2 regions of the Flavimobilis sp. BM9 genome follow, and region 2 is predicted to be linked to the other one. Evidence: riboswitches for the same ligand, from Rfam matches in the RefSeq annotation. Region 2 holds a riboswitch; the other holds the start of a gene.
The links. Region 2 has a riboswitch for cyclic di-AMP ahead of AC4F3Q_RS09870 (C40 family peptidase). Riboswitches for the same ligand answer to the same signal wherever they lie in the genome.

Region 1 (15,515 bases), on a different contig from region 2:
CGCGCTCGGTGTCGCGTGCGGAGTCGGTGACGAGGCTGACCATCTGCAGGTCGGCGGCCGACAGGACGTTGTTGGCGCCGAGCATGATCGCGCCGATGTTGGGGTCCTCGAGGAAGAGGGCGTGCGGCTCGTGGACGATGAAGCCGACGGCGCGCGAGCGTTGCATGACGAGGTTGCGGGCGGCCGTGTTGGGGACGTACCCGACGGTGCGGATGGCGGCCTCGATCGCGGCGCGTGCCTGCTCGGAGACGTAGCCGCCGTTGAGGACGCGGCTGACCGTGCCGCGGGAGACGCCGGCGGTGCGGGCGACGTCGTGCACCGTTGCACGACGCCGAGAAGGTTGCGGTTCGGTCACGACGCCCATCGTAGGGGTGGTGCCGGGTTGACGGTCCCGCCGACACGCTCTTAGTGTGTGCACGTTCACACATTCCTCGACGCCGAGATGTGCGAGCGGATGTGTGCACGTGCACACATCGCCGGACCGCAGCGTAGCCGCCCGACAGACAGGACGAACCAATGTCGTTCCCACGCACCCGAGGCACTGCCGCCCTCACCGGGGGAGGCATCGTGCTGGGCTGCGACTACAACCCCGAGCAGTGGGACCGGGCCACCTGGCACGAGGACGCCGCGCTCATGGCCGAGGCCGGGGTCGACCTCGTCGCGATCAACATCTTCGGCTGGTCCCGCCTCGAGCCCCGCCCGGGCGAGTACGACTGGACCGACCTCGACGAGGTCCTCGACCTCCTCCACGACCACGGCATCCGCGTCAACCTCGGCACCGGCACCGCCTCACCGCCGCCGTGGCTCTCGACCCGCCACCCCGAGACCCTCCCCGTCGCCGCCGACGGCACCCGCCGCTTCCCCGGCGGACGCCAGGGCTACTGCCCCAGCTCCCCGGTGTTCCGCGAGCTCTCCCTCCAGCTCGTCGAGCAGGTCGCGACCCGCTACGGCAACCACCCCGCCGTCGCGCTCTGGCACGTCTCCAACGAGCTCGGCTGCCACAACGCCCTGTGCTGGTGCGACGTCTCCGCCGACGCGTTCCGCGCCTGGCTCCGTGAGCGGTACACGACGGTCGACGCGCTCAACGCCGCCTGGGGCACGAGCTTCTGGTCCCAGCGCTACGCCTCCTGGGACGAGGTCGGCACGCCCCGCGCCACGATCTCCTTCCGCAACCCGGGCCAGACGCTCGACTTCCACCGCTTCAGCTCCGACACGGCCCGCGAGCAGCTCCGCGCCGAGGCCGCCGTCCTCCGCCGCCTCTCGAGCGCCCCCGTGACCACGAACTTCATGGTCACCGCGCACATCCGCAACCTCGACTACTGGACCTGGACCGACGACGTCGACCTCGTCGCCAACGACCACTACCTCGACCACCGCCTCGCCGACCCCGTCTCCGAGCGCGCGCTCGCCGCCGACCTCACCCGCGGCCTCGCCGGCGGCGACCCGTGGCTCCTCATGGAGACCGCGCCCGGCGCGGTCAACTGGCAGCCGGTCAACCTCGCGCACGAGGCCGGTGGCCTCACCCGCGCCGCGCTCACGCACGTCGCCCGCGGCGCCGACGGCATCTGCTTCTTCCAGTGGCGCGCCAGCCGGCAGGGCTCCGAGAAGTTCCACTCCGCGATGCTGCCGCACGCCGGCACGGACTCCGACGGATGGCGGCAGATCCTCACCCTCTCCGCCGACCTGGACTCCCTCGAGGAGGTCGTCGGCTCCCGCGTCGAGGCCGACGTCGCGCTCGTCTTCAGCTGGGAGTCGTGGTGGGCCGCCGACGGCGAGACCCGCCCCAGCCAGGCGACCGACTACCTCACCCAGGTGCACGACGCCTACCGCGCGCTCTACGACGAAGGCGTGAGCGTCGACGTCGTCGCCCCGGGCGCGGACCTCAGCGGCTACCGCCTCGTCGTCGTCCCCGGCCTCTACCTCGTGCGCGACGCGCACGCCGCGCGCCTCGACGAGTTCGTCCGCAACGGCGGGCGCGCCCTCGTCACCTGGTTCTCCGGGATCGTCGACGAGGACGACCGCGTCCGCCTCGGCGGCTACCCCGGAGCGTTCCGCGACCTCCTCGGGGTGCGCTCCGACGAGATGAAGCCCGTCCGCCCCGGCCAGGACCTGCAGCTGTCCGACGGCGGCACCGCACGCCTGTGGACCGAGAGCGTCCGCACGACGACCGCGACCGCCGTCGTCACCCACGTCGACGGCCCTTCCGCCGGCGCCCCCGCGCTCACCCGCAACGACCACGGCGACGGCGTCGCCTGGTACCTCGCGACCGCACCCGACGACGCGACCTATCGCAGCGTCGTGCGCCGCCTCGTCGACGACGCGGGCGTCACCCGCGCGACCGACGTGCTCGACGACGCCCACGACGCACGCGTCGAGGTGGTCCACCGCACCCGCGGCGACCACCGCTGGACGTTCGTCGTCAACCACGGCACCGAAGCCGTCACCTACCGGGGCCACGGCCTCGAGCTGCTCACCCACGAACCCGTCGACGGTGAGCTGACCGTCCCGGCCGGCGCCGCGCGCGTCGTGCGCGTCGCACCGCGACGCGAGAACGAGGAGGACCGATGACCAGCCCCACCGTCACGGCGACCGCCGCGGGCACGCCCCGCGGCGAGGAGCCGACCCGACGCAGACGGGGGAGCGGACGCCACCAGCGCGGCGTCCTGCCGATCTTCCTCGGGCCGTTCGGCCTCCTGTTCGCGCTGTTCTACCTCCTGCCGATCGGGTACGCCGTCTACCAGTCGCTGCTCGTCGTCGAGCGCGAGGGCACGTTCGGCAAGGCGCGCGAGAAGTTCGGAGGCCTCGCCCAGTACGCCCGCGTGCTCGAGGACGACGCGTTCCGCGAGTCCGTCCTGCGCGTCCTGCTCTTCGGCATCGTCCAGGTGCCCGTCATGCTCGGGCTCGCGCTCGTCCTCGCGCTCCTGCTCGACTCCCCGCTCGTGCGCGGCAAGAAGTTCTTCCGGCTCGCGTTCTTCGCGCCGTACGCCGTCCCGGGCGTCGTCGCCGCGATCATGTGGGGCTTCCTCTACTCGCCCAACCTCTCGCCGCTGTCCGAGCTGACGAGCAAGGTCGGGTTCCTCTCCGCCGACCTCGTCCTGTGGTCGATGGCCAACGTCGTCACCTGGGTCTATGTCGGCTACAACATGCTGATCATCTACTCGTCGCTCCTCGCGATCCCGACCGAGGTCTACGAGGCCGCCCGGCTCGACGGAGCCGGCCAGCTCCGCATCGCGTGGTCCGTCAAGATCCCGATGGTGGCCCCGGCGATCGTCCTGACCGCCGTGTTCTCGATCATCGGCACGCTCCAGCTGCTCGCCGAGCCCCAGGTCTTCCGCACCTTCTCCTCGGCCGTGACGAGCACGTACACCCCGAACCTCACCGTCTACTCGACGAGCGCCGTGCCCAACTTCCACCTCGCGGCGGCGTTCTCGGTCGTCCTGGCCCTCGCGACGTTCATCCTGTCCTTCACGTTCCTCAAGCTCACCCAGAGGAGGACCGACGCATGATCGCGCCGCTCTCTGCCGGACCCGAGACGTCCGCGCGCCGCGGAGTCACGGAGAACCCGCTCTCGCGCCTCGCCGCGATGGCCGTCATGGGCCTCGCCACGATCTACTTCCTGTTCCCGATCTGGTGGCTGTTCGTCTCCTCGACGAAGGACCGCGGCCAGTTCACCAGCACCAACCCGATGTGGTTCGCGGACTGGGCGCTGTGGGACAACATCAAGGCAGTCCTCACGTACCGTGACGGCGTCTACCTCCAGTGGATCGTCAACTCGCTCATGTACACGATCGGTGGCGCGCTCATCGGCACCGTCCTCGCGGGGATGTGCGGCTACGCGCTCGCCAAGTACCGCTTCCGAGGCCGTGAGGCGCTGTTCAACATCGTGCTCGGCGGCGTGCTCGTCCCCGCGACCGCGCTCGCCCTCCCGCTCTTCCTCATCTTCAGCCGCGTCGAGCTCACCAACACGTTCTGGGCGGTGTTCCTGCCGAGCCTCGTGAGCCCGTTCGGCGTCTACCTGTCGCGGATCTACTCCGCGTCGTCCGTCCCCGACGAGCTGCTCGAGGCCGCACGCCTCGACGGCTCGGGCGAGGTCCGCACGTTCTTCACGATGTCGGTGCGGCTCATGGTGCCCGCGCTCGTCACCGTGTTCCTGTTCCAGTTCGTCGCGATCTGGAACAACTTCTTCCTGCCGCTGATCATGCTGCGGGACGAGTCGCTCTTCCCCGTCACCCTGGGCATCTACACGTGGAACACCCAGGTCAACCAGATCCCCGAGCTGCGCGGATACGTGCTCATCGGGGCCCTCCTGTCCGTCGTCCCGCTCATCGCGCTGTTCCTGCTGCTCCAGCGGTTCTGGCGCAACGGCCTGGGCGCCGGCTCCATCAAGTAGGTCCGCACCTCCCCGTACGTTCCCGCAGCCGGCGGTCAGCCCGACCGTCCGGCAGGCACACGACCCGTCGCCCGGCGCCCTGCCGGACGGCCACAGAGAGGAACCAGACGATGTACCCCAGCAAGCGAGCGGTCAAGGTCGCCCTGCTCACCGCTGTCACGCTCGCCTCGAGCGCCGCCCTCGTGGCGTGCTCGGACGACGCGGAGACGCCGACGACGACGCCCGACGCCTCGGCGTGCGCCCCCTCGGAGGGCAAGGTCGACCTGACCTTCACCTCGTGGATCCCGGGCATCGAGGACGTCGTGGCCATCTGGAACAAGGCGAACCCGGACATCCAGGTGACGGTGCAGACCGGCCCGAACGGCAACTCCGGCACGTACACGAACTTCTTCAACCAGCTCAAGGCTGGCAACGCACCCGACCTCGGCCAGATCGAGTACGACGCGCTGCCGAACTTCCGCGTCCAGGACGGTCTCGTGGACCTCGGCGCGTGCGACTTCGTCAACGACGCCAAGTCGGACTTCGTCGAGTGGACCTGGAACCAGGTCAGCTTCGGCGAGGAGGGGTCGGCGTACGCCGTCCCGCAGGACGCCGGCCCCATGGCGCTCTTCTACCGCAAGGACCTGTTCGAGAAGAACAACATCCCCGTCCCGACGACGTGGGCCGAGTACGCCGAGGCGGCCGTCAAGGTCCGCGAGGCCGGCGCGCACATCACGAACTTCTCGCAGGGCGACATCAACCAGTTCGCGGGCTTCGTGTGGCAGGCGGGCGGCTCGTGGTTCTCGAACGACGAGTCCGGCTGGACGGTCGACCTGACGAGCGACGCGTCGAAGAAGGTGGCCGAGTACTGGCAGGACCTGATCGACCGCGACCTCGTCTCGAGCAACCCGGCGTGGACGAGCGAGTGGGACAACGCCTACAACAAGGGCGACAACTGGACCTGGGTCTCGGCGGTGTGGGGCGCGAACTCGATCGCGTCGGGTGCGCCTGACACGTCGGGCAAGTGGGCTGTCGCCCCGATGCCGCAGTGGGAGGCCGGCCAGAAGGTCGCGGGCAACTGGGGCGGGTCGTCGACCGCGGTCCTCAAGGGCTCGAAGCACGTCTACGAGGCGGCGAAGTTCGCCCTGTGGCTCAACACCGACCCGGAAGCGCTCACCGCGCTCAACAAGGCGGCGAACCTCTACCCGGCGGCCAAGGAGGGCCTGAACCTCCCGGTCCTCAAGGAGGGGGTCGAGTTCTATGGTGGTCAGGCGATCTACGACGTCTTCGCCGAGGCGTCCGGCCAGGTCGCGTCCGACTTCACGTGGGGACCGACCATGACCCAGACGTACGCGGACGTCTCCGACGGCTTCAAGGGCGCCGTCTCCGGCTCGGGCACGCTGCTCGACGCCCTGACCTCCGCGCAGGCCTCGACCGTCTCGACGCTCAAGTCGCAGTCGATCCCGGTCAAGGAGTGACGTTGTCCCTTCGTCACCTCCGGGCCGCGGGCTCGAGCCTCGTGCTCGACGCCCGCGGTCCGGGCGCGCCGACGGTCCTGCACTGGGGCACCGACCTCGGTGACCTGAGCCCGCAGGACCTCGGCACGCTCGCGCACGTCCTCGTCCCGGCGGTCCCGCCGTCGTCGCTCGACGTGCCGCTGCGCTTCTCCCTCTTGCCGTCCGCGCGCGACGGCTGGACCGGTCGTCCCGGCCTGTCCGGCGCGTGGGCGGACGGCAGGCCCCTGCCGACCGACCTCACGCTCGTCGCGGCACCTGCGCCCGGCACCCGGGCGGGTGCGCAGCTGACCGACGCCGCCGGTGACGGTGAGCAGGCCGAGTACGTCCTGCGCGACGGCGCAGGCACGGTCGAGGTGCGCGGCGTCGTCGTCATGTCGCCCGAGGGGGTCGTCCTCGTGCGGCACGACGTGCGCAACCTGCGCGACGTACCGCTGCACCTCGCGTCGCTCGACGCCGTCGTCCCCGTGCCGGCGCGCGCCGAGGAGGTACTCGACTTCACCGGCCTGTGGGCGTCCGAGCGGCGCCCCCAGCGGGCGCGCCCCGGCCAGGGCGTGTGGAGCCGCGAGACGCGGCACGGCCGTCCCGGCCACGACGACCCGTTCCTCATGGTCGTCGGCACCCCAGACTTCGGCTTCCGCCGCGGCGAGGTGTGGTCCGCGCACCTCGCGTGGAGCGGCGACAAGCGGCTGTGGACGGAGTCGTCCGCGCTCGGCGTACGTTCGCTCGGTGCGGGCGAGCTCCTCGCCCCGGGCGAGGTCGTCCTCGCGCCCGGCGACTCGTACGCCGCGCCCGAGCTCCTGCTCGCCTGGTCCGGCGAAGGCCTTGACGGGCTCTCCGCGCGCTTCCACCCGTGGCAGCGGCGCGTCGCCCCCGTGCCGCGCCCGCGCCCCGTGGTGCTGAACGTGTGGGAGGCCGTCTACTTCGACCACGACGCCGACCGGCTCGACCGTCTCGCGCAGGTCGCCGCCGAGGTCGGGGTCGAGCGCTTCGTGCTCGACGACGGCTGGTTCCTCGGCCGCCGCGACGACACCGCAGGCCTCGGCGACTGGGTCGTCGACCCGGACGTGTGGCCGGGCGGGCTGCACCCGCTCGTGCGGTCCGTCGTCGGGCGCGGCATGGAGCTCGGCCTGTGGGTCGAGCCCGAGATGGTCAACCCCGACTCCGACCTCGCCCGGGCGCACCCCGACTGGCTGCTCGGCGGCCCCGGCACCCCGACGTGGCGCAACCAGCGGGTGCTCGACCTCGCGAACCCGGACGCGTACGCGCACGTCCGCGACCAGCTCGTCGCCGTCCTCGACGAGTACCCGGTCCGCTACCTCAAGTGGGACCAGAACGCGGACCTGCTCGCGCACGGCGCCCACGCGCAGACCCTCGCGACGTACCGGCTCATGGACGAGCTGCGGGCGTTCCGCCCAGGGCTCGAGATCGAGTCCTGCTCGTCCGGCGGCGGCCGTGTCGACCTCGGCGTGCTGCGCCGCGCCGGCCGTGTCTGGGTGTCAGACACGAACGACCCGCTCGACCGGCAGCGCATCCAGCGGTGGACCGGCGTCCTCGTCCCGCCCGAGCACCTGGGCGGTCACGTCGGCGACCGGCGCGCCCACATCACGGGCCGTGCTGCGTCCCTCGGGTTCCGGCTCGCGACCGCGTTCTTCGGCAGCGCCGGGATCGAGCGCGACCTGACGCGGTCCGACGCCGCCGAGCGTGCGGTCGTCGCGGCCTGGGTCGCGGAGCACAAGGCCCGCCGGGAGCTGCTGCACTCGGGCGTCGTCGTGCACGGCGACACCCCCGACGGCGAGCCTCAGGTCCACGGCGTCGTCGCGCCCGACGGCGGTGCAGGAGTGTTCGCGGTCGTGCGCCTCGGCGACAGCTCGAGCGCGCTGCCCGCGCCCGTGCGGCTCGTCGGCCTCGACCCGGAGCGTCGGTACCGCGTGCGCGTCCTGCCGCTCGGCGTCGTCGACGGGATCGACGACGTGACGCTCAAGGACGTCCTTCCCGGGGCCGTCGCCGACGCGCCGCCGCCGTGGCTCGCCGCAGCAGCGCTCCCGGAGGGGGCGGAGCTCCCGGGGCGCGTGCTCGCCGAGGTGGGGCTCGCCAACCTCCTGCTCCAGCCGGAGCAGGCCCTCGTCCTCACGGCCGACGCAGTCTGAGGCCGCCCCTCTGGGGACGAGGAACGCGCGAGGGGCGGACAGGAACCCTGTCCGCCCCTCGCGTGCGTGCGCTCAGCGGTTCGGCGTCCGCTTCGGCAGCGTCATGACCAGTTGCTGTCGAACCGTGCCGCGAACGCGTCGTGGACGGGCTTGCCGATGAGCCGAATCACCAGTTCATCGTTCTTCAGCCCGCGCGGGGTCAAGTTCTGGGAACCTGTGAACGTGAAGTAGCGGAAGTCCCCTGACGTTGAGGTGCGCGCCTTGACGATGATGGTCTTCTCATGGCTCGTCGAATCCTTTACCGGGATCTTGGCATCGGAGAACATCTTCGCCACGTTCGAAGTGAGCTCGTCCTTCTGGCCGAGCCGGATCCTCACGTCGCACCCGTGCTTCTTCAGCGTGACGAGTTGGTCCGCGATCGTTGTGCGGGTGATCACGACCTGGTCCACTCGGATCGTGCAGCCCTTCATCTTGCTGGTGTTGGCCAGGTCGTAACTCTTCAGAGCGGAGAGGATGTCATCCGTTGACGTGGGCGAGGGATAGACCGTGGCCGAGGACGCATCGGCGACGGTGACCTTGAGGTCGGCAGCCTTCTTGTTGTACATCGGCTTCCAGACGTTGTTTGCCAGCCCCTTGAAGAGTTCCTCGTCACCGTAGATCGTGACAGAGCTGTTTGCCATCTCAGCGCCGCTGGTTCTGTTGAGGTTCGCAGTGGAGATCCAGACCACCCAGTCCTGGAGCCTTCCGGTGGAGTCCTTGGCCTTGCCGAGGAGAGCGAACTTTGTGTGCATCGTGAGGCTATCGTTCCCGCCCGTGCTGCAAGAGCTGTTCAGTTCGCCTTCCTCACCGGTGCCGCACCACTTCATGGTCTTGTGGCGAGCAAGCATCTCGCCGAGTCCTTCGGTCTTCGAGACCTTCTCGGCGTTCGCCATCACGGAGATCTTCTCGCTGCGCTCGGCCTTCGTGTCGTACTTGTTGAGCGCGTTCTGGAAGGCGATGAAGGGTGCGAAAGTAGAGCTGGCGGAAGTGTTGTGGATCGTCGTCCTGATCGTGGATCCCTTAGGCACGCTGTTGACGAGTCGTGCGTAGTGGTTGACGATGCGCCAATCGGGTGCGGCAGGGGAACCGCTGGAGAAGTAGACCTCGGTTCTTGTCGTAGTGGAACCAGAGGTCTTGGTCGTGACAGCGTCAGGGAGCGGCCAAGAGTCGAGCGACGCGACAGTTGTCGTGGTTTCGCTGGTGCTCGGCGTGGCTGCGGGTGCGATCGTGGCGGCAGAAAGTGCGAGCGTGCTCGTCAGCGCCGTGGCCGCGATCGCGGATGTCAGTCTTCGTGTGATCTGCATAACAGCGGACGGTAGCGGTGGCGGTGTGCACGGGCAACAGGACTGGGGCCGCGAGTGCGCTCTGGTCGACGGACGCCAGCGCGGCCCCAGCTCCCGCCGGTGCAGATGCGCTCAGTACGTGAAGGCTGCGACCTGCTGGCGGAGCTCCTCGGAGAGCCGGGCCAGGTCGTCGACGGCGGTGCCGACGAGGTCGACGACCTCGGTCGTCGTGGTCGCCGCGGTCGCGACACCCGTGATCGACACGGCGATGTCGCCCGAGCCGGACGCGGCCTCGGCGGCGGCGCGCGACATCTCCGTGGTCGTCGCCGTCTGCTCCTCGACCGCCGACGCGATCGTGAGCTGGTAGCCGTTGATCGTCGCGATGACCTCGGAGATCTCGGCGATCGCCGCGACGGCGCTCGCCGTGTCCGCCTGGATCGACTCGATGCGGTTCGCGATGTCCTCGGTCGCGCGTGCCGTCTCCTGGGCGAGGTCCTTGACCTCGGACGCGACGACGGCGAAGCCCTTGCCAGCCTCGCCGGCGCGTGCGGCCTCGATCGTCGCGTTGAGCGCGAGGAGGTTCGTCTGACCGGCGATGTGCGTGATCGTCCGGACGACCTCGCCGATGGCCTGGCTCGACTCGCCGAGGCGTGTGACGGTCTCGGTCGTGGCCTGCGCCTTGTCGGTCGCCTGCGTCGCGACGCCCGCGGCCTCCTGCGCGTTGCGCGCGATCTCGCGGATCGACGCGCCCATCTCCTCGGCGCCCGCGGCCATCGCCTCGATGTTGCGCGTGACCTGCTCGGCGGCGGCCGCGACGACCTGCGCCTGCTCGGACGTCGAGTCGGCGCCGTCGGACAGGCGTACGCGCGACGACGCGAGCTCCTGCGACGCGTCGGAGACGGTCGCGGCGCTCGTCGAGACCTGGGCGAGCGTGCTCGACAGGCTCGTCTGCGCGGACGTGAGGGCTGCGGCCATCCGGCCGATCTCGTCGTTGCCCGCGACGCCGGTCGTGGCCGTGAGGTCGCCCTCGGCGAGCGCCTCGAGCGATCCCTGCATCTGGGAGAGCGGGCGGCGGATCGAGCGGACGAGACGGACCGCGAACAGCACCGAGCCGATGATGCCGACGAGCGCGATCGCGATGAGCACGAGCGTCGTCGCCTGGGCCTGCGCGGACGCGTCGTCGGCGATGTCGGCGGACGCAGCCGCGACCTCGACGTTGATGAGGCTGAGCGTGTCCGTCACCTCGCCGCCTGTCGTCTGGGCGGCACCCGAGGCGAGCGACTGGTAGACGAGCACGTTGTTCGAGACGGCGGAGGGGATCAGCTGCTCGGTGAGGATCGTGCGGTACTTGACCCACACGGCGTTGAGCTCCTCGAGGTGCTCGGAGGGGGCTCCGGTCGTCTCGCGGAACGCGGTGTCGAGGCGGATGAGCGCGTCGTCGGCGGCGACCGCGGAGTCCTTGATCTCGAGCGCGAGCCGCGTGCGGTCGACGGGCATGACGGCGCCGATGTTCAGGCCGCCGGAGCGGGCGACCCAGATCGAGTTGTTGACGTCGAGGAGCGCTTCGTTGAGCGTCGCGGACGACTCGGAGACGTTCGTGGTGCTGCGGTTGAGCGTGCCCATGGCGATGGCGCTGAACGCGGTCACGACGAGCGTCGCGAAGCCCATGACGGCGACGAGGGCGATGATGCGTGCGCCGACCGACCAGGTGCGGCCGCGGAACCGGCCGGTGACCGGGGTCGCTTCGTTCGCGTCGGCGGCGTCGGCGGCGTCGGCGGCGGGTTCTGCGGTGGGCTCCGGGACGGGCGCGACCTCGTCGTCGGCGGGGCGGGGCTTGCGGGGGTGCCTGCGCGGCACGCGGACCTTGGGGACGGCGATGCGCAGGCGTGCCAGCCTGCGGCGCCGACCTGGGTCGGCTGCCGTCGCGGCGGGCTCGTGGTCAGCGCCGACGGCGGTGTCGGTCATGTCGCTCGCGTCGTCCGCCATCGGACGTGCGAGCTGTTCTTCCTGCGGCTCGGCCACGGGACTGCTCCTTGCGCTGGTTGACCCGGGGTGGGTGCGACGAGGAGCCGGCTTCCCTGAGGGATACCGGCTCCTCGTCTCATCGGTCAGCGCGAGCGTGAGTGAAGTAACACTGATGAACGTGACGCGACCGTGACCTGCGCAGTTTGCGTCGCTTTGGTCAGACCCGGATGAATGTCGGGTTCGACTGCCAGATGGATCGCACCTGGATCGTCTTGCCCGGGCGCGGGGCGTCGATCTGCTTGCCGTTGCCGAGGTAGATCGCGACGTGGCCGCGGGTCCAGATGAGGTCGCCGGCACGCGCCTTGGAGCGCGAGACGGTCTTGCCGGAGTGGCGCTGCGCGGCGGACGAGCGCGGGAGCTTCGCGATGCCAGCCTTCTTGTAGACGTAACTGGTGAAGCCGGAGCAGTCGAAGCCGGAGGGGCTGCCGCCGCCGGAGCGGTAGCGGACGCCGACGTACTGCTTGGCGATCTTCGCGATCTGGGCGCCCTCGCTGATGACGCGGACCTTGACGCTGTCACGTCCCGGGGCGACGACCGCAGCGGTCTGGGCCGACGGGCGGAAGACGGCGCGGATCGTGTGCTTCTTGGCGGAGAGCTTGCGCGGCAGCCGGTAGCTGACCGTGCCGCTCGCGCCGACAGCCTTCTTCTTGAGGCGCTTGCCGCCGTCGTAGAACGTCACGGTGCCGCCGGTCGGCGTGGCGCCGGTGCGGACCTTGGCGGTGACCTTGGCGGCCTTCTTGCCCTTGACCCAGGTCTTCTTGCTCGCCTTGAGGTGGACCTTCGCCGTGGTCTTCGTGGCGGTCGACGCCGCGGAGGCGGCGGTGACGGTTGCCGCGGTGGGGGTTGCGGCCTGGGCGCCAGCGGCGGGTGCGAGCGTCACGGTGAGTGCTGCTGCGATCGCGAGGACGCCGGCGCGGACCGCTGTGCGGTGCCGACCGTGCGGGGTGGTGTTCTGGTCGATGGTGCTCGTGCCGTGCGCCTCGTGGAGGCGTGTGGGCATGCCCGTGCGGGCACGCCAAGACGTGCGGATGCTCATTCGAACCTCTCGTCGCCTACGAGGTGAGCTGTCGGGTTCGGGCCGGAGGTCTGGCCCGGCCGGGGGAGCGAGCGCATGCCGTGGTGGCGTGCTGTCGGTCCCGCGCGGCTTCACCCCAAGGTCGTCGTGACGACCGGAGAAGTGGGTCCCCCGCCACTGCCATGGTTTCTGCGGTGCAGCCCCGGTGGCAGTGCTCGGCGTCCGGTGCTGCGTCCCTGCGTCACGCTCGTGACGGCCGCGGGTGCGGCGGTGGGACTTGACGACGGTAGGCGCGTCCGAGCGGGTATGTCACGGGAAGGTCACGGGGATGTGCATTCCCTTCACATCTTCAACCCGTAGTCCGGACTCTTCCTTCACCGTGTTGTGATGCGTGCAACGGGAATACTCTGCTAGGTGACCGCGGTCACGCGGGTGCTCGAGGCCCCTCAGAGCGGGTCCGGCGTCAGGAGGCACAGCCCCTGACGGTCACCCTGACGCCACGAACCTTCCGTCGGGACGAGCGCCACGGCCCGCACACCAGCCGCAGCCTCGGTCTCCGACACGGTGCACGACGACGCGACACGATCGCGCACCGTCTCCGTCCCCGGCCAGCCCTCCTCGCGGAACACGTACTGCGACACCACACGGGCCTCGTGCTCCTCGGCGCACGGCACGACAGTCGTGCGGTCGGCGCTGCCGGACGGCAGCGACCGGACGCACGAGCCGACCGTCAGCTGGCGCACGTGCACCTCCACGGGACCGTCGACGTCGGGCGCCACGCGAGAGGTCGAGCCCTCCAGGCGCGGCACGAGCGAGGGGACGAGGAACGGCAGGAGGACCACGAAAGCCGTGAGCAGCGTCCCCACGAGGAGCGCCGCTGTCGCGAGCACGCGGCCACGCTGCCGCGACTGCCCGGTACGCACGAGCGCGACGACCGCGAGCACGACGCCGACGGGAGGGAGCACGACGGACGCCGGCACGGCGACGATCGCGACGGGGTCGGTCCCTGGCGGGGGCGTCGGCCGCGGGACGAGCGACGCGGCCGCAGACGCCGACCAGGAGCCCGCCGTGTAGGTCTGCTCGCTGAACCCGAGATGCTCCGCGCCGGCGTGCCCACCCGGCCACGCCGGGGTGAGGTGCTCGGCCGCAGACGGCCCCGAGAACGGCACAGGACCTGGCGGCGGGGGAGGCGGCACAGGTCCAGGCAGGGGTGAGGGGGCCGCGGAAGGAGCGGCGAACGGTGCCGGGGCAGGGACGGGCGGAGGGGGCGGGGGCACGGGCGCGGTGCCCGACGGCGCAGGAAGCGGCGGGACGGGAACGCCCGCCCCAGCAGGGCCCGGCGGAGGCGGCGGGACGGGCGGCAGCGCGCCGCTCACGCCGACACCTGCGAGTCGTCGATGTCGAGGATGACGGGCACGTGGTCGGACGCACCCTTCCCCTTGCGCTCGTCCCGGTCGATCGTGACGCCCCTGACGAGCGGCGTCAGCGCGGGCGACGTGTACGCGAAGTCGATGCGCAGGCCCTCGTTCTTCGGGAACCGCAGCTGCTGGTAGTCCCAGTACGTGTACTTGCGCTCGTCCGGGATGAACTCGCGGGACACCTCCGTGTACCCGGCGTCGGCGAACGCCGCGAACGCGGCCCGCTCGGGCGCGGACACGTGCGTCTGACCCTCGAACACCGCCATGTCCCACACGTCCGTGTCGAACGGCGCCACGTTCCAGTCGCCGACGAGGGCGACCTTCGCGGCCGGGTCGGCGGCGACCCAGTCGACCGCGTGCTGACGCAACCGCTCGAGCCACGCCAGCTTGTACGCGTAGTGCGGGTTGTCGAGCGCGCGGCCGTGCGGCACGTACAGGCTCCACACGCGGACACCGCCGCACGTCGCGCCGAGCGCGCGCGCCTCGACGGCGGGCACCTCGCCGAACTGCGGCTGCTCGAGGAACCCGGGCTCGACGTCGACCAGGCCCACGCGCGACAGGATCGCGACGCCGTTCCACTGGCTGAACCCGAACGTCGCGATCTCGTAGCCCGCCGCCTCGAACGCCTCCCTCGGGAACTGCGCGTCCTTGCACTTCGTCTCCTGCAGCGCGAGGACGTCGATGTCCTCCCGCTCGAGGAAGGCGAGCGCGCGGTCGGCACGGGCGCGGATCGAGTTGATGTTCCAGGTGGCGAGGCGCATGCCTCGAGGCTACTTCGTCCGGGCTGCGGACGGGCCGCGACCTGGCCTCGGGCCATAGGGTGGGGCCCATGGGAACAGCACTGGTGACGGGCGCGAGCGCGGGGCTCGGCGAGGAGTTCGCGTGGCAGCTCGCGACAGCGAAGCACGACGTCGTGCTGGTCGCGCGTGACGAGGCCCGGCTGGAGCGGCTCGCGGACGAGCTGAGGGCGTACGCGGGCGTCCGCGCCGAGGTGCTGCCCGCCGACCTGTCGGTGCGGAGCGACCTCGAACGTGTCGCCGACCGCCTGCGCCAGGAGGAGCAGCCCGTCGGGCTGCTCGTCAACAACGCGGGCTACACGACCCACCAGCGCTTCGTCACCGGCGACATCGAGGCCGAGGAGACGATGCTCGACGTCCTGGTCCGCGCGGTCATGGTGCTCTCGCGCGCGGCAGCCGAGCCGATGGTCGGGCGCGGCCGCGGCGCGATCCTCAACGTCTCCTCGGTCGCAGCGCTCACCGCGGGCGGCACGTACGCCGCCGCGAAGGCGTGGGTCCGCACCTTCACCGAGGGGCTCGCCGTCGAGCTCGACGGGACCGGCGTGACGGCCACGGCCCTGTGCCCGGGCCTGACCCGCACCGAGTTCCACGAGCGTGCGGGCTTCCGCCGCGTCGGCCCCGACGTCGCGTGGCTCGACGCCGACCGTGTGGTCGCGCAGGCGCTCGCGGACGTGCGCCGCGGCGTCGTCATCTCGACGCCGTCCGTGCGGTACGCGGTCGCGAGCGCGCTCCTCCAGGTGACGCCTCGCACGGCCGTGCGCGCGCTCCAGGCGCGCTCCGGCCTCTGACGTCTGCGCGGCCGCTCGCCGAGTCCCGGACGCGCCTGACGCGGCCCGCCCGCCTCTACTAGCCTGATCGACGTGACCGACTACGACGCCGTCCTCTCCCCGACCCCTCGCGAACAG
Region 2 (15,515 bases):
CTCCTTCACGATCAACGACTCGGTGTTCATGCCCGGCCTCGTGCTGAACGCGATCATCAACTTCCTCATCGTCGCGGCCGTCATCTACTTCGTGATCATCCTGCCCATCAACAAGCTGGCGGCAGCCCGCAAGCGCGGCGAGGTCGCGGAGCCGGCCGCTCCGTCCGAGGACATCCTGCTGCTCCAGGAGATCCGCGACCTGCTCAAGCAGCAGAACGGTGGCGGGACCAGCACCACGCCGGGGAACTTGCCCTCCCTCTGAGGGACACAGCACGAACGAAGGAGCGAGCCGCCCCCGCGCGGGGTCGGCTCGCTCCTTCGTCATGTCTCGGGGCTGCGCGTCGCGCGACCTTCAGTCGCGGTAGCCGGCGCCACCCCAGTGGGGCGGGAGGTCTCGCAACAGATGGGCGTCGTCGCTCTCGCGCCCGGCACCCTCGGACCATCCCTCGCCGCGCTCGTCGGCGCTGATCCCTGAGACCTCAGCCGTCTCGGTCCCCCTCCGCACGACGCGGCGGGGCTTGCGACGGGCACCCTCGCCCCCCGGAGGTGGGACGGGCACAGGCTGGTCAGGTCGAGGATCGTGCGGGCTCACGCCCCCATCATCCCAGCCCTCGCGGGTCAGGAGCCGAGCGCGCGACGAACAGCGGCGTTCACGGCCGCGTCCACACGGTTCGACCGGCGCACGACCCCGAGCTCGGCGCGCAGGGCGCCCGCGAGCTGCTCGGCGTCGCGCTCGATACCGTCCGACCTGATCCATGCGGCGAGCTCGTCGATCTCGTTGTCGCCGTACGCGTTGATCGGCAGGCCAGGCTGCACGTCGGGGCGAGGGGTGCGCACGGACTCGACAGCCGTGTCTGACGCCGCCGTCACGAGGTCGACCTGGACCCCGCCGACCATCGCGAACCCGCCCTGCATCACCGCGTCCGGACCGGTGTGCCGAGCACCCTCGACGACCTCGGACGCCGAGCCGGGCGACGCGGCGTCGGCCTCGACAGGGGCTGGCGCCTCTGCGACGGGCGTCTCGTCGGCCACGGTCGACGCAGCCGAGAGCGCGGACACGGCGCTGCGCCCCGACACGCTCGAACGGACGGAACCCGCCGACAGCACCGGGTCAGCCGGGCGCGCGGCGCCGCCGGGCACGTCGTGCGCGGAGGCCGCGCTCGACGCGTCGGCAGCTGTCTCTCCCGAGACGGGCGCCCACGCCGGGGTGGCCCAGCCGGGCGCGTACGGGTTCGCGCGCGGGATCTCCCCGGAGACCGCGGCGGCGAACGACGGCGTGACGATCCCGTCGGCGGGTCCGGACACGGGTCCCGCCCCGGCGGCATCGTCCACGTGCGGGGCGGAGGGCGCCTCGGGCGCTCCCTCGGCTCCCAGCTCCGCCGGCTCGACCGGCTCAGCCTCGGCGCGCTCCGGCTCCAGGGTCCCGGGCTGGACAGAGTCGAGGGCACCCGGTGCTACGGCCGCGGCCGGCGCAGCCGCCACGGGCGTCTCGAGCTCGATCGGGTCCACGATCGCCGGGAGCGTCACCGGGACGTTCGCAGCATCACGGCCACCGAACATCGGCTGCTCGAACATGCTCGCGGCCACGTCGAGCACGACCTGCCGGATACGGCTCGCCTCCTTGACCGGGTCGAGGAACGCGGCAGCCGACCACACCTGGACGACCGTCCACCCGAGCGCCTCGAGCCGCTCGGCACGCTGACGGTCGCGCACGCGGACGGACGGCTCCGCGACGTACGCGGCGTCGTCGGTCAGGACGGCCACGAGCATCCGGTCCGGGAGGTCCGGGTGACCGACGACGAGCGGGATCCGCTCTCCGCCACGCATGCCGAAGTCCGTCTCGACGAGGAGCCCAGCACGCCACAGGCGCTCGGCGAGGTCGATGACGAGGCGGTCAGGGTTGAGGTCCGTCTCGATGCCTCCGGCGAGCATCGAGCGCGGCCCTTCGGCCGCACGCCGCTCGACGAACTCGAGGAGGTCGCCGAGGAGACGCGCACCCGGGCTGCGCAGACGCTCGGGGTCGAGGTCCTCGTACCCGAAGCACGAGACGACGGTCAGCCGGGCGCGCGAGACGCCGAGCGCGTCGAGGAGCATCGCCTCGCCCGACGGCTCGGACACCGCACCGAAGCGGTGCAGGACCCGACCGTGCGGGGTGCGGCCGAAGCCGACCGACATGACGACGGCGTCGCGCGAGAGACCTGCGACCGCGGACAGGTCCGCGATGACGACCGGCTCGTGGGCCGCCGGGTCGAAGAACGACGAGAGCGCCGGGTTGCGGCGGACCTCACCGAGCAGCGCCTCGCGGACCCGGTCCGCGTGCAGCTCGCTCAGCGTGATGATCGCGAGCGACTCCTCGGGCCGGACGAGCGCGTGCTCGATCGCGAGCTCGACGACCCGGTCCACCTCGCCCTGCGTCGTCTGGACCGTGCCCGTCGCGGCGTCGGGCATGCCCGACGCGTCGACGGTCTGGAAGTCGACCAGGTCACGCGAGACGGGCAGCGGCGTGGGTCGGAGCACGTCGCCGTAGCCGTGCGTCGTGAGGAACTCGACGAGCTCCTGGTCACGCGACGACACCTGTGCTCGCAGCGGCACCGTCGGGAGAATGCGAGCGAGGTCGCGCACGGCCGCGCCCGACGCCGAGCGGGCGTCACCGATGACGACGACCTGACGGCCACGCGCGAGCGCGGGGACGAGGAGCTCGGCCGGGAGGTGCTGGACCGCGTCGAGGACGACGAGGTCGACCGTCCGGGTCGGGGGCAGGACGTGCGGCACGAGCGTCGGCGACGCGACCGTGACGGGACGCAGGGAACGCAGCAGGTGGCCGTACCGGGCAGTCGTGTCGCGCAGGCCCGTGAAGCGGCCCTCGAGCAGCTCGGCGAAGAGCTCTTCGGTGTCCTCCGGGTGCTTGCGCATCGCGAGGGTCGCCTCGCCGATCGCGGCGGTCAGGACAGGGCCGGGCAGCGCGGCGACGTGCGCGCGGTCCAGCTCGCGGAAGCGGGCCGCGAGCGCCTCGAGCGCTGCCCCGTCGTACGCGGCGAGGGCGACGTCCTGGCGGAGGATCTCCTCGAACACCGACGACCACCAGGCGAGCTCGAGCTCAGGGCCGACGAGGCCGCTCGAGACGTGCCGGTCGTGCAGGTCGTCGACGAGCGCGGACAGGCCCGCGGCGCGCAGGTCGCGCAGGAGCGCGGTGCGCTCGGGGAGCGTGTCGAGCGCGGCGCGGTCCGCCGCGAGGCGTTCGGTGCGCTCGACGAGCGCGGCGAGAGGCATGTCGAGGAGCCCGCCGCCTGCCGGGGTCGACGCGAGCACGGGCTCGAGCGCTTCGACGTCGGCGAGGACCTCGCGGTAGGTCGCCTCGATCACGGCGAGACCTTCGGGGAGCCGCGGCCAGCCGCCCCCCGGGCACATCGCCGTCCACTGCTCACGCTGCGCCTGCACCTTGACGAGCGCGCCGTGCAGGTCGTCGACCCGGGTGCCGGGGCGCAGCATGTCCTTGGCCTGCTTGGCGAGGCGGCGGCGCTGACGGCCCGTCATCTCGGGGGCGTTGAGCGTGCGCCACTTCGGCGTCGCGGTCGCGGCGACGAGGTCGGCGGCGGTCCGCTCGAAGATGATCGGCTGGAAGACGTCGAGCGTCGTGCGCAGGCCGGCGATCATCGCGAGCTGCTCGCCCCAGGCGCGCAGCGACGTCGGCTCGACCAGGCCCGACGACGCGCGCACCTGCTCGATCTGCGCGTCGAGGCGCGGAAGGAGGTCGTTCGCGAGCCGTTCGGCGCGCGTGTGCGCGGCACGGGCTGCGTCGTCCTCGATGAGGTCTGCGCCGTACCAGGGGGTCGACGTGGGCCGGATCGTGAAGGCCCCGAGCTCTGAGACGCGGATGAGCGTGTCGATCGCGTTCTCGCGCACCTCGCCCGTCAGGGCGGTCGTGGTCGCCGGGGAGAGGCGGACGTGCGTCGAGGGTGACGGTCGTGCGGCGGTCAGGCGGGCGAGCGCCTGCAGGACGTCGTACGCCGAGACGCCCCAGGGGCGTCGCACGAGGTGGAGCGACTCGATGTACCCGGCGAGGCGGCGGCGGGTGTCGATCAGGTCGGCGCGCAGGCGCCCGAGCGCGTGCCGGTCGATGTACGGAGGCTCGAGCGTCATCGCGGCGAGGAGCCGGCGGGACACTCCCGCGCGCCAGGTGGGCGACGGCTCGATGTCCATGAGGAGGTCGGACAGCCCGAGGCTGTCCATGCGTGCGACGACCTGCTCGGCGGCGCGCCGGTGGCCGGGCACGTAGAGGACGGAGCGGCCGGAGGCGGCGGCGTCGGCGACGAGTGCCGCGACGGTCCCGGGGACGTCCGCGCCGGCGGGCGCGTCGACGAAGACGTGGCGCCCCGTCGTCACGGCGTCGATCAGGTGGCGCTGGGCAGGATCGAGGTCGCCGACGCCCCGCTCGTCCGCCGGATCCTCGTCGCCCTGGCGCACCTCGGGCAAGGACTGCGGGACGAACGCGCGCGCGACCGTGGACGCGACGTCGTCGTGGACCTCGTCGAAGGGCTCGGGGTCGGCGCCCTGGCTGTCGTCCGCGTCGTCGCCGTCCTCGGCGGGCAGGACCGACGTCCGTGTCGGCGGGTGCGCCCGGACGTGCTCGTCCTCGTAGGCGAGGGTCGCGAGCGCCGCGACAACCTCGTGGTGGTCGAGGCCAGAGAGCTCGTCGAGGTCGTCGACGAGCGCCTGGCCCGGGTGGACGAACGAGCCGACGACGAGCTTCTCGGTGAGCGTGAAGTCGGTGAGCACGGCAGAGCCGAGCGCGTGGACACGGTCGGTGACGATGCTCGGCGCGAACGCACCCGAGTCGAAGGCCGACTGCGCGAGCGCGACCGGGTCGAGCAGCGCGCCGCGCGAGCGCAGCGCGCGCGACAGGACGGGGTTGAGCTCGGCGGACGTCTCGAGCATGAGCTCGTAGTCGGACTCCCCGGAGCCTCGGGCCTGGAGCCGCAGGGGGCGCAGCAGGACGGGGGCGCGGACGGTGCGCCGCGACTCGCGCGGCTCCGACTCGGACGCCCCGGACGGGCCGGGCGCCGCTCCGGCGATGCGGGCGAGCGCCGCGACGTCGTTCGCGGACTCGTCACCGACCTCCTCGGTCCACGTGGCGACGCCGATCGCGAGGTAGGTCGGGGCGATGCCGTAGCGCTCGGTCTGCTCCTTGGCGCGTGCTGCGACCGCCCGTGCCCGACGCCGCGCGGTGGGCAGGGAGATGCCCTCGCGGAAGATGTTCGCGAGCTGGGTCGGGCGACCGGCGAAGAGCTGCGCGATCCCTGACGGGTGCGCTGCGGTGAGGTCGAGCACGGCGTCGCCGAGCAGGCGGATGTCCGCGAGCGAGGAGCCGCCGGCGCGGGCGGCGAGCGCGGTGCGCCAGGTGCTGACGGACCGCGCGACGATCTGGGAGGTCGTGGGCGCAGCGACGATCACGGGCGCGTTCGGGGCGCCGGCGGGCTGCTCCCCCTCGGGGCGCTGGTTGCTGGCCATGACGTTCACGTTGGAAACGCTAACCGGCGGCGGGGTGAGAGTGGGGGTGACGCGCCGCAGGGCGGGTTGCGAGGCCCGAGACATGGGACACCCATGGCCGAAAGAGAGGGATGGGGTCCGGCTCGAGGGCCGAGAATGAGGGACAGCGCGCACCGCGCAGGGGGCAGGCGATGCGCGCCGTCATGGATGATCTTGCACGCTCCTTCACCCGGTGTCAACGCGCCGCGAGCCGCGAGATCTTGTCTGTGCGGAGCCTGAGAGACCCCGGTCGCACGGGCGCGGCTCGAACGACGAGGTGACGCGTCGTCGTTTCCGACGGGACCTTCGATCCTGTCGTGAACACCGCCCGAAACGGGCGCGGATTCGGGGACCGGAGCCTCGACCGAGTAGGCTCGACCCGCCCGACCGCGACGGCCGGGCGCGCGTCTGTAGCTCAGTGGATAGAGCACCGCTCTCCTAAAGCGGGTGTCGGCAGTTCGAGTCTGCCCAGGCGCACCGCTCGGGCCTCGGCCCGTCGCCCAGCTCCGCGCACCTGCGCGAGGGCGATCCCCCCGAGCACGGCGACGATGCCGAGCCCCTGGAGGATCGTCAGCGACTCCCCGCCCACCACCGTGCCGAGCAGCACCCCGGTGACCGGGTTGAGCAGGCCGACGAGACCGACGGTCCCCGCCTGCAGGTGCGCGAGCCCGAGGTTCCACGCGACGTACGCGAGCCCTGTCGCGACGACGCTCATGTAGGCAAACGCGACGACCTGTACGCCGTCGAGCCGGGGCGGCGCGCCTTCGACGAGCAGCGCGACAGGCAGGAGCAGCAGCGAGCTCGAGGTGAGCTGCCACGAGGTGAGGGCGACGGGGTCGACGCCGGCCCGCCAGCGGCGGGCGAGCACGAAGCCGACCGACGACATGACGAGCCCCGCGGCCGACGCGGCGACACCCCACGGCGCGACCTCCCCCGCCCCGCCCGCGAGGATGAGCACGGCACCTCCGATGCCGACGGCCGCACCGAGCGCTGCGGCGAGCCCTGGACGTTCGCCGAGCAGGGCCCACCCGAGCGCCATCATCGCGACGGGCGAGAGGGCCATGATCATCGAGGCGACGCCCGACGGCAGCTCTTGCGCAGCGACGTAGACGAGAACGAAGAACGGCCCTGTCGTCAGCGCGCCGAGCACGGGGGCGCGCCACCACCAGGACCCGCGCGGCAGGCGTCGGCGCAGGGCGAGGAGCAGGAGCCCGCCGGGGAGCGCGCGCAGGATCGCTCCCCAGAGCGGTGCACCGTCGGGCAGGACGGCGTGGGTGAGGTAGTACGTGCTCCCCCAGAGGACAGGGGCGACCGCCGTCACGGCGATCCATCGACGATTATCTTCCATGGAAGACAGTTTGCTTCCTCGGAAGGTATTCTGTCCACATGCCTGACCACGTCTCCCGGATCCAGGACGAGTGGCGCCGCGAGCGCCCCGACCTCGACCCCCGCCCCCAGGGAGTCTTCGGCCGCCTCCACCGCCTCGCGAACGCCCTCACCGAACAGCTCGAGGTCGTCTACCGTCGCCACGGCCTGACCGAAGGAGAGTTCGACGTCCTCGCGGCGCTCCGCCGGGCAGGCGCACCCTTCGAGCGCACCCCGGGCGAGCTGAGCGACCACACCATGGTCACGACAGGCGCGATGACCAAGCGGGTCGACCGGCTCGTCGCCGCCGGCCTCGTCACGCGCCGCCCCGCCGCCGACGACGGTCGAAGCCGCGTCGTCGCGCTCACCCCCACAGGCCGCGCCCTCATCGACGACGCGTTCACCGAGCACCTCGCCAACGAGGCCCGCCTGCTCGCAGCACTGCCGGAACGGGACGCGGTCCAGCTCGAGCGCATCCTCACCACGTGGCTCGCCGCGCTCGACGAGTAGCTCGGGCGCCGGTCTCTCCAGGTGGATGTCGACGCCCGCCGATCCGCGCACGTCGCAGGCCCGTGGAAAACTGACCCCATGACCTTCGACCCCGCTCTTGCCGCCGCCCTCGCCGAGGAGACCGTCCCTGCCGTCGCCCCCGACGCCGTCTGGATCGAACGGGTCGGCCCCCGCCAGTACGCCGGCTTCAACGGCCGCGGCGCCCGCGTCGCGATCGGCTCGACCGAGCACGACGGCCGCTTCACCCCGGGCGAGCTCCTCAAGCTCGCGCTCGTCGGCTGCACCGGACTGTCCTCCGACGTCGCGTTCGCGCGACGCCTCGGCCCGGACTACGCCGCGCGCATCGACGTGACGACCGTGAAGAACGTCGAGGAAGAGCGCTACACGGAACTCGTCGAGAAGCTCGAGGTCGACCTCTCCGCCCTCGAGCCCGACGCACGCGACCGCCTGCTCGCCGTCGTCAGCCGCGCGATCGACGCGAGCTGCACGGTCGGTCGCACGATCAAGTCCGGCGCGACCGTCACCCTGAGCGTCATCGACGAGGCTACGGGCGAGACGGTCTCCCACTCCTCCGAGGACGGCATCTGACGATGGCAGCCGCCGCGCAGATCAGCGGGAAGAGCTCCGACCGCCGCAGCGCGTTCGAGGCCGCGCTCGACCATGCGGTGCGGATCCCCTCCCCCGTGATCCGTGCGCACGTCGACCGTGTCGCAGCCCGCAACCCCGAAGCGAGCCCCGAGCAGATCCTCGCGCTCCTCGAAAAGGAGTTCCTGCGCGTCGTCACCTCGACCGGAGCCGCGGTCGGAGCGGCAGCCGCGATCCCCGCGGTCGGGACCGCCACCGCGACCGCGCTCACGGTGAGCGACCTCGCGACGTTCTTCGCGGCATCGGCCGCGTACACCCTCGCCGTCGCGGACGTGCACGGCATCGCCGTCGACGACGTCGAGCGCCGCCGGGCGCTGGTCCTCGCCGCCATCCTCGGCGACGACGGCACCGCCGCTCTCGCGACCGCCGGCATCAGCCCGGTCGCGTGGGGACGCGTCCTGGCCGCAGCCGCGCCGTCCACCACGATCAAGCGCGTCAACAAGGTCCTCACGGGCAGGTTCCTCAAGCGGTACCTCGCCAAGCAGTCCGGCCTCGCGCTCGGGCGCCTCGTCCCGTTCGGCGTCGGTGCCGCAGTCGGCGCGATCGGCGGCCGGGCGCTCGCACGCGGGGTCGTGCGGCAGGCTGCCGGAGCGTTCGGCCCGCCTCCCCTCCGCATCGGGGAGCCGGTACGCATCGTCGAGCAGGCCGACCCCGCGGCCGCACCCCTCCAGGTCGAAGGGACGTGACCGTGCCGGCCCGCTACCTCATGTGCCCGCCCACCTACTTCACCGTCTCCTACGAGATCAACCCGTGGATGGACACCTCGGTCCCCGTGGACCAGGCCGCCGCCATGACGCAGTGGCAGCGGCTGCGGGACGTCCACGTCGACCTCGGGCACACGGTCGAGCTCATCGACCCGCTCCCCGGGCTCCCGGACATGGTCTACGCCGCGAACGGCGCGACCGTCGTGGGGGGTGTCGCCTACGGCGCGAAGTTCTCGCACGCGGAGCGCGCCGCCGAGGGCCCGGCCTATCTCGCGCGGCTCGCAGAGCTCGGCTTCCGCCCGCACGAGGCTGTCGAGACGAACGAGGGGGAAGGCGACCTCCTGCTCGTCGGCGACCTCCTGCTCGCGGGCACCGGGCTGCGCACGTCGCGCGAGGCGCACGCCGAGGCGAGCGACGTCCTGGGCCGCGAGGTCGTCACCCTCGAGCTCGTCGACCCGCGCTTCTACCACCTCGACACCGCTCTGATGGTCCTCAAGGGCGGCGACGGCAGCGAGACCGTCGACGTCGCGTACCTGCCGAGCGCCTTCAGCGGCCCTTCGCAGGAGCGGCTGCGCAGCCTCTTCCCGGACGCCCTGAACGCGACCGACGAGGACGCGGCCGTGCTCGGGCTCAACGCAGTGAGCGACGGCGAGCACATCGTCATGGCGGCGCGCGCGACGCGCCTCGCGGACGCGCTCCGGGAGCGTGGCTACACCCCGGTCCCCGTCGACCTGCCCGAGCTGCTGCTCGGCGGCGGCGGGGCCAAGTGCTGCACCCTCGTCCTGCGCGGCTGACGCAGCGCCGTCAGCCGGCCTGCTCGGCCTCGTCAGCCGAGGCGACCGCGTCGCTCGACTTCTTGGTCACGACCATGACCGGGCACTTAGCGTGGTGCAGGACGGCCTGCGACGTCGAACCGAGGAGCAGGCCCGCAAACCCGCCCCGGCCGCGCGACCCGACGACGACCAGGTCAGCAGCCGTGGAGAACTCGGTGAGCAGCTCGGCACCCGTACCGTCGAGCACGATCCGCCGCACCTTCTGCCCCGGGAAGTCCGCGAGGACCCGGTCCACGATGACGTTGAGACCCTCAGCGACGTCCGCGAGCACGGCCTCGTGGTCGACAGCAGCCGGGAGCCACGCGAGCAACCCGGCCCCGGCCCCGACGGGGACCCCGGCGACCGCCACCAGCTCGCAGTCCCAGACCTTCTGCTGCAGCAGCGCTGCCCGGAGCGCCCCCTCCGCCGTCGGCGACCCGTCCATGCCGACGACGATGCGACGGATCGGGAACAGCGGCCGCTGGTCGACCGGCTCGAGACCGGCGTTCGACGCCACCGAGGAGATCGCGGTGCGCTCGCCGTCCTCACCGAGGTACGGGACGACGACCGTCGGGCAGTGGCTGTGCGCGGGGAGCGCCGACGACACGGTTCCCAGGAGCCGCCCAGCGAAACCACCGTGCCCGCGCGTGCCCGCCACGACGAGGCGGTGCTCACGAGACATGTCCACGAGGACGCCCGCCGGGTCCCCGGTCGTGACCGACGCCCGGACCTCGATGCCGGTGGCCTCGGCACGGGCCTTCGCCTCCTCCAGGACGGCCTTGGCGCCGTCGAGGATCGCAGTGTCGTCGAGGGCCGCATAACCGCCGTCGAGGCTCGCTGCCGTGAACGACGGCAGGGAGTAGGCGCAGACCACGTGCAGCGGCCAACCGAGCCGGAGCGCCTGGGCGGCAGCCCAGTCGAGCGCGTGCAGGCTCGGCGAGGACCCGTCCACCCCCACCAGGACCACGTCGCGGTGCGTCATCTGCGAGCTCCTCTCTGAGTTCCGCGGCAGACGCTCGTCGCGCCCTCCGTGCTTCGACTTTACCCTCTCAACACCCTGCCTATGCCCTGCTCGGTGCGGGTCTCACCCACGATCGCGGGAGCTTGCGCGCCTCGCGCCTCGCCGTCTCCTGGGCACGACGAAGGCCCGGACCGTCAGAGACGGTCCGGGCCTTGTCGAGGAGTCTGCTGTGCTCAGCCGAGACGGATGAACGTCGGGTTCGACTGCCAGATGTTCCGGAACTGGATCGACTTGCCGGGACGCGGGGCGTCGATCTGGGTGTTGCCACCGGCGTAGATCGCCACGTGGCCCGGGGTCCAGATGAGGTCGCCGGGCTTGGCCTGGCTGCGCGGGATCACGGTGCCCATCCCGCGCTGGGCACCCGAGCTGCGCGGGAGGTCGATGCCGAGCTGGGCGTACACATAGCTCGTGAAGCCGGAGCAGTCGAAGCCGTTCGGCGTCGTACCGCCGTAGACGTACGGGACGCCCACGTAGCGGGAGGCGATCTCGATGACCGCGGAGCCGGACGCGGCGGCCGGAGGCGCCGTCTTCTCGGCGGACTTCGGAGCGCTCTGCGTCTCGTCGGCGGCGGGCGTGCGGGTCTGGCTGCGGGACGCGCTCTCGTTCGCACGAGGGGTCTCAGACACGATCTGGCGGGCCTCGGGGGCCGGCTTGACCTTGACGGGCTTGACCGTCCCAGCCGAGACGGACCAGGACGCGTCAGCGACCGTGACCGCAGGGGCGGCCTGGAGCTGGGCGCGAGCCTGGGAGGTGAGTGCGGAGACGTCTGCCGTGCCGATCGACACGTTCGCGTCGGTGGCCGCGCTGGCAGAGGTGCCCAGCATCGAGACGAGGAGTCCGGAGGTCGCGGCGACAGCGACGGTGCGCTTCCCCGCGGTGCTGAGGTTGTCCCCTGCCGCGTCGACGATGACCTGGCTGATGGGACGACGGGCCGCGCGGTGCTTGGCGCGAGTCGTGCTGAGCGTCACGTAGTTGAGCCTCTCCATGAACGCCTACGAAGTTAGCTGTCGGGTTCGGGCTAGAGAGCTGCCCGGCCGACCGGCGAACCGGCCGACTTCACCCCAAGTCTCCGGCGAACCGGAGCCGTTGGTGGTTCCCCCGCCTCTGCCAGCGGTCTGTGGTGCGACACCTGCAGTGGCAGAGCTCGGCGTTCTGCAGGTGCGCCTCCTCCGGGGTTCCGGATGAGGCCAGATCGAAGGTACCCCATGAGATGCGCGAATGTCACGCTCCGGTCACGACAACTTCTCGCGGGGTTCGACGGGGCTCAGGAGCCCACGAAGATGTGCCTCGACACCTCGGCCGGGAGCTCGAGAACCGTGTCCTTGCCTTCCGCCGTCACCGCGACGTCCCGCCCCGTCGCGGTCAGCACGACGGTGCCACCAGGCACGACACCGGCGGACGCGAGCCGCGCGAGAAGCACGACATCGGTCTGCAGCGGCTCACCCAGCCGCGCCACCTGCGCCGTGCGGCTCTCGCCGTCGGCCAGGAGGCCGCTGACGACCGAGAGGGACACCACTCCCTCGAGGAACCCTTGCTCGGGACGTTCGTCCCCGAGCTCGCCGAGTCCGGGGATCGGGTTGCCGTACGGAGAGTGCGTGGGACGGTCCAGCAGATCGAGGAGCCGCTTCTCGACGCGGTCGCTCATGACGTGCTCCCAGCGGCACGCCTCGTCGTGGACGTACTCCCACTCGAGACCGATGACATCGGTCAGGAGACGCTCCGCCAGGCGGTGCTTGCGCATGACCCGCATCGCCTTCGCGTGACCGTCTGGAGTCAGCTCGAGATGGCGGTCCCCCGACACCACCACGAGGCCGTCACGCTCCATGCGGGCCACCGTCTGGGAGACCGTCGGCCCCGAGTGCCCCAGCCTCTCGGCGATGCGGGCACGGAGCGGGACGATGCCCTCCTCGGCCAGCTCGTAGATCGTCCGGAGATACATCTCGGTGGTGTCGATGAGGTCGCTCACGCTACCCAGCCTCCTGTTGTCGGTGTCCTGGGACAGTTTAGGCGAACACGGTGTCAGCACGGGCGGCGCCGCTATCCTCTGAGAGTGCCCGAGACGATCCAGATCCCCACCGACCTCCTCCCCGCTGACGGCCGCTTCGGCTCAGGCCCCTCGAAGGTCCGCGATGCTCAGGTCGCAGCCCTCGCCGCGGCCGGCCGCTCCCTCCTCGGCACCTCCCACCGTCAGGCACCCGTGCGCGACGTCGTGCGCCGCGTCCGCACCGGGCTCGCCGACCTCTTCGACCTCCCGGACGGGTACGAGATCGCGCTCGGCAACGGTGGCGCGACCGCGTTCTGGGACGTCGCGACGTTCTCCCTCGTCGAGGACCGCGCCTCGCACGCCGCGTTCGGCGAGTTCTCCGCCAAGTTCGCCAAGGCCACGTCGGCAGCCCCGTTCCTCGCCGACTCGCTCGTCCGGACAGCCGAGCCCGGCACCGTCGTCCTGCCCGAGCTCCGCGACGACGTCGACCTGTACGCCTGGCCGCACAACGAGACGTCGACAGGGGCGATGGCGCCCGTCGTGCGCCCCGCAGGCTCCGAAGGATCGCTCGTCGCGATCGACGCGACGTCGGGGGCCGGTGGCCTCGCAGTCGACGTCTCGCAGACCGACGTCTACTACTTCGCACCGCAGAAGGTCTTCGCCTCCGACGGCGGGCTGTGGCTCGCGGTCCTCTCCCCCGACGCCGTCGAGCGCGCCGAACGCCTCGCCAGCGAGCGGTGGATCCCGGAGATCCTCTCGCTCAAGATCGCGGTCGACAACTCGCGCCTCGACCAGACCCTCAACACCCCCGCCGTCGCGACCCTCGTCATGCTCGCCGAGCAGGTCGAGTGGCTCGGCGCCCAGGGCGGTCTCGCCTGGTCGGCCGAGCGCTGCGCACGCTCCGCCGCGACCCTCTACGACTGGGCCGACGCCCGCGACTGGGCGACGCCGTTCGTCACCGACCCGGCCGCCCGCTCGAACGTCGTCGCGACGATCGACCTCGACGACACGATCGACGCGACCGCCGTCGTCGCGGCGCTGCGCGACAACGGCGTCGTCGACGTCTTCCCCTACCGCAAGCTCGGACGCAACCAGCTGCGCGTCGGCGTGTTCCCCGCCGTCGATCCCGACGACGTCGCACGGCTCACGCAGGCCGTGGACTACGTCGTCGAGCGGCTCGGCTGAGCCGGCCGCTCCCCGGGGGACGCCGGCGGCGCAGGGCCTCTCAGGTCAGCCGAGCGCGGGCAGGAAGAGTCCGGACCACTGTTCCCTGGCGTTGCGCAGGAAGTGCCCCGCGTCGGCCCTCCACGTGTGCCCGCGGCCGTGCCGCACGTAGACGAAACCGATGCCTCGGTCGACATATGTCACCCCGCCGGCCTTGACGAACCGCTGCATCAGAGCACGGTCGACGGCGCGCGGCACACCTCGCCATCCTCCGACCTGCGCGATGTCCGCGACCGACATGAGCATCGTGCCGCCCGCCACCTGCTCGGAGTATGTCTCCACCCCGAAGCCGCGCCTGACCGTCACGTCGAACGGTTCGAGGTAGGTGAACTCCGCCTGCTTCCCGACGACCTGGGCTCCCGAGAAGAGCCGCGCGAGGACGAGGTCCCACACGAACTCCGGCCCGTAGTGGTCGTCGTCGTCGATCTTCAGCACGAGCGGCCCCGCCGCCCTCTCGGTCGCCAGCGCGAGCGCGTCGCCGAACGGCACCGAAGCCGGGAGCTCGATGCACCCCGAGAGCTTCGCTCGCGCCTCGTCGGACCATGCTTTCGTGTCCGGCGCACTTCTCCCGTGCGTGACGACCAGGACGTCGAGGTACGGGTAGGTCTGCGCGACCATCAACCCGACCGCATGTTCGACCAGCTCGGGCCTGTTCGTCACGAGCAGCGCGGTGACGTGCGGGAGCATGCGCGCCGCTCCGAGCCCTTCCGCCGCACGCCCCAGCGCGAGAACGCCCGCGTGCTCGCGCATCGACGCGCGACGCTGCTCGACCGAGAGGGCAAGGTTGGCAAAACCGGACGCGGGCGCTGCTGCGCGTCCCATGATGTCGCGGACCGTCGACGCGAGCGTCGGGACGTGCTGGACGAGGTGTGCTCCGCTGTGCAGGACGACCCCGGTAGCGGCGAGCTCGGCGAGCCTCGTGGCGAGGGCGCCCGCCGTCGCGGGGTCCGCGGGCTCGTCGATGCTGCTGAGGTCCAGCGTCGAGCACGGCCTGAGCAGCTCGACGACCGACGACGGAATCTCAGCCCGGTTGTCAAGAACCACGACCGGCTCGCCCTCGACGGACAGGACCCACCGGTCGACGCCCGTGGTGGCGATCCGCGCCCTGCGCGCCGGCCACTCGCCGCCAACCTTGCCGAGCCGCCCGATCGGGTTGTGCTTCCTGAGGTCGATGAGCGGACCGGCCGTCCCGCCGAGCGCGGGCCCTGGCGCGACGTCGAGGCGGCTCCGATGCTGGATGCCGGAGGCGTCGAAGTCTGGCGGAGCCAGGAGGATGTCGGTGGCGAGAAGCACGTCAGGCTCGGGTTCGACCTGCGGTCGCAGCGCCCATGGCTGCGGCAGCAGCGCGAGGACGTCAGCGCCGGTCCCCGGGGCGACGGCGAGCTGGGGCGAGCCCCAGAAGGCCGCGACGTTGGTGGGGACAAGCATGTCGCAGACCGCCGCCGCAACGGTGGAGAGGTCGAGAGGCTCGCGGAGCACGACCTCCACCTCGACCGGGCCGGTCCGAGCCGCCGGCCAGGAGACTCGAGACGACGCCAGGCCCGGGAGGTAGCCCAGCGACCCGCGCCAGCGTGCGAGCGGGGGACGGTAGCGCTTGACGGTGATCCGCACCGTGGTGGCCGGCAACCGGTCGATAGCGAGGACGGTCAGGGCGCGCAGGTCGTCGAGGTCGGCGAGCGTCAGTTCCACCGGCTCACCAGAGGGAAGCCGCTCGAGCACGTCGA

Region 1: another riboswitch for cyclic di-AMP. It lies ahead of AC4F3Q_RS08090 (C40 family peptidase); the one in region 2 lies ahead of AC4F3Q_RS09870 (C40 family peptidase).

What each region holds. Positions count from the first base shown of each region.
Region 1 covers NZ_JBZEMO010000004.1:43,591-59,105, forward strand. The annotation lists gene AC4F3Q_RS08050 (LacI family DNA-binding transcriptional regulator) at 1-364, opposite strand, end outside; gene AC4F3Q_RS08055 (beta-galactosidase) at 517-2,568, shown strand; gene AC4F3Q_RS08060 (carbohydrate ABC transporter permease) at 2,565-3,506, shown strand; gene AC4F3Q_RS08065 (carbohydrate ABC transporter permease) at 3,503-4,390, shown strand; gene AC4F3Q_RS08070 (ABC transporter substrate-binding protein) at 4,501-5,847, shown strand; gene AC4F3Q_RS08075 (alpha-galactosidase) at 5,850-8,033, shown strand; gene AC4F3Q_RS08080 (phospholipase D-like domain-containing protein) at 8,135-9,376, opposite strand; gene AC4F3Q_RS08085 (methyl-accepting chemotaxis protein) at 9,488-11,377, opposite strand; gene AC4F3Q_RS08090 (C40 family peptidase) at 11,538-12,416, opposite strand; cyclic di-AMP (ydaO/yuaA leader) riboswitch at 12,415-12,599, opposite strand; gene AC4F3Q_RS08095 (hypothetical protein) at 12,842-13,591, opposite strand; gene AC4F3Q_RS08100 (exodeoxyribonuclease III) at 13,768-14,574, opposite strand; gene AC4F3Q_RS08105 (SDR family NAD(P)-dependent oxidoreductase) at 14,643-15,398, shown strand; gene pyrE (orotate phosphoribosyltransferase) at 15,471-15,515, shown strand, end outside.
Region 2 covers NZ_JBZEMO010000005.1:43,713-59,227, reverse strand. The annotation lists gene mscL (large conductance mechanosensitive channel protein MscL) at 1-262, shown strand, start outside; gene AC4F3Q_RS09910 (hypothetical protein) at 619-5,508, opposite strand; tRNA gene AC4F3Q_RS09905 (tRNA-Arg) at 5,931-6,003, shown strand; partial or broken gene AC4F3Q_RS09900 (EamA family transporter) at 6,107-6,874, opposite strand; gene AC4F3Q_RS09895 (MarR family winged helix-turn-helix transcriptional regulator) at 6,913-7,401, shown strand; gene AC4F3Q_RS09890 (OsmC family protein) at 7,480-7,989, shown strand; gene AC4F3Q_RS09885 (hypothetical protein) at 7,992-8,732, shown strand; gene ddaH (dimethylargininase) at 8,735-9,544, shown strand; gene AC4F3Q_RS09875 (universal stress protein) at 9,555-10,544, opposite strand; gene AC4F3Q_RS09870 (C40 family peptidase) at 10,757-11,569, opposite strand; cyclic di-AMP (ydaO/yuaA leader) riboswitch at 11,557-11,743, opposite strand; gene AC4F3Q_RS09865 (iron-dependent transcriptional repressor DtxR) at 11,848-12,549, opposite strand; gene serC (phosphoserine transaminase) at 12,634-13,752, shown strand; gene AC4F3Q_RS09855 (glycosyltransferase family 2 protein) at 13,798-15,515, opposite strand, start outside.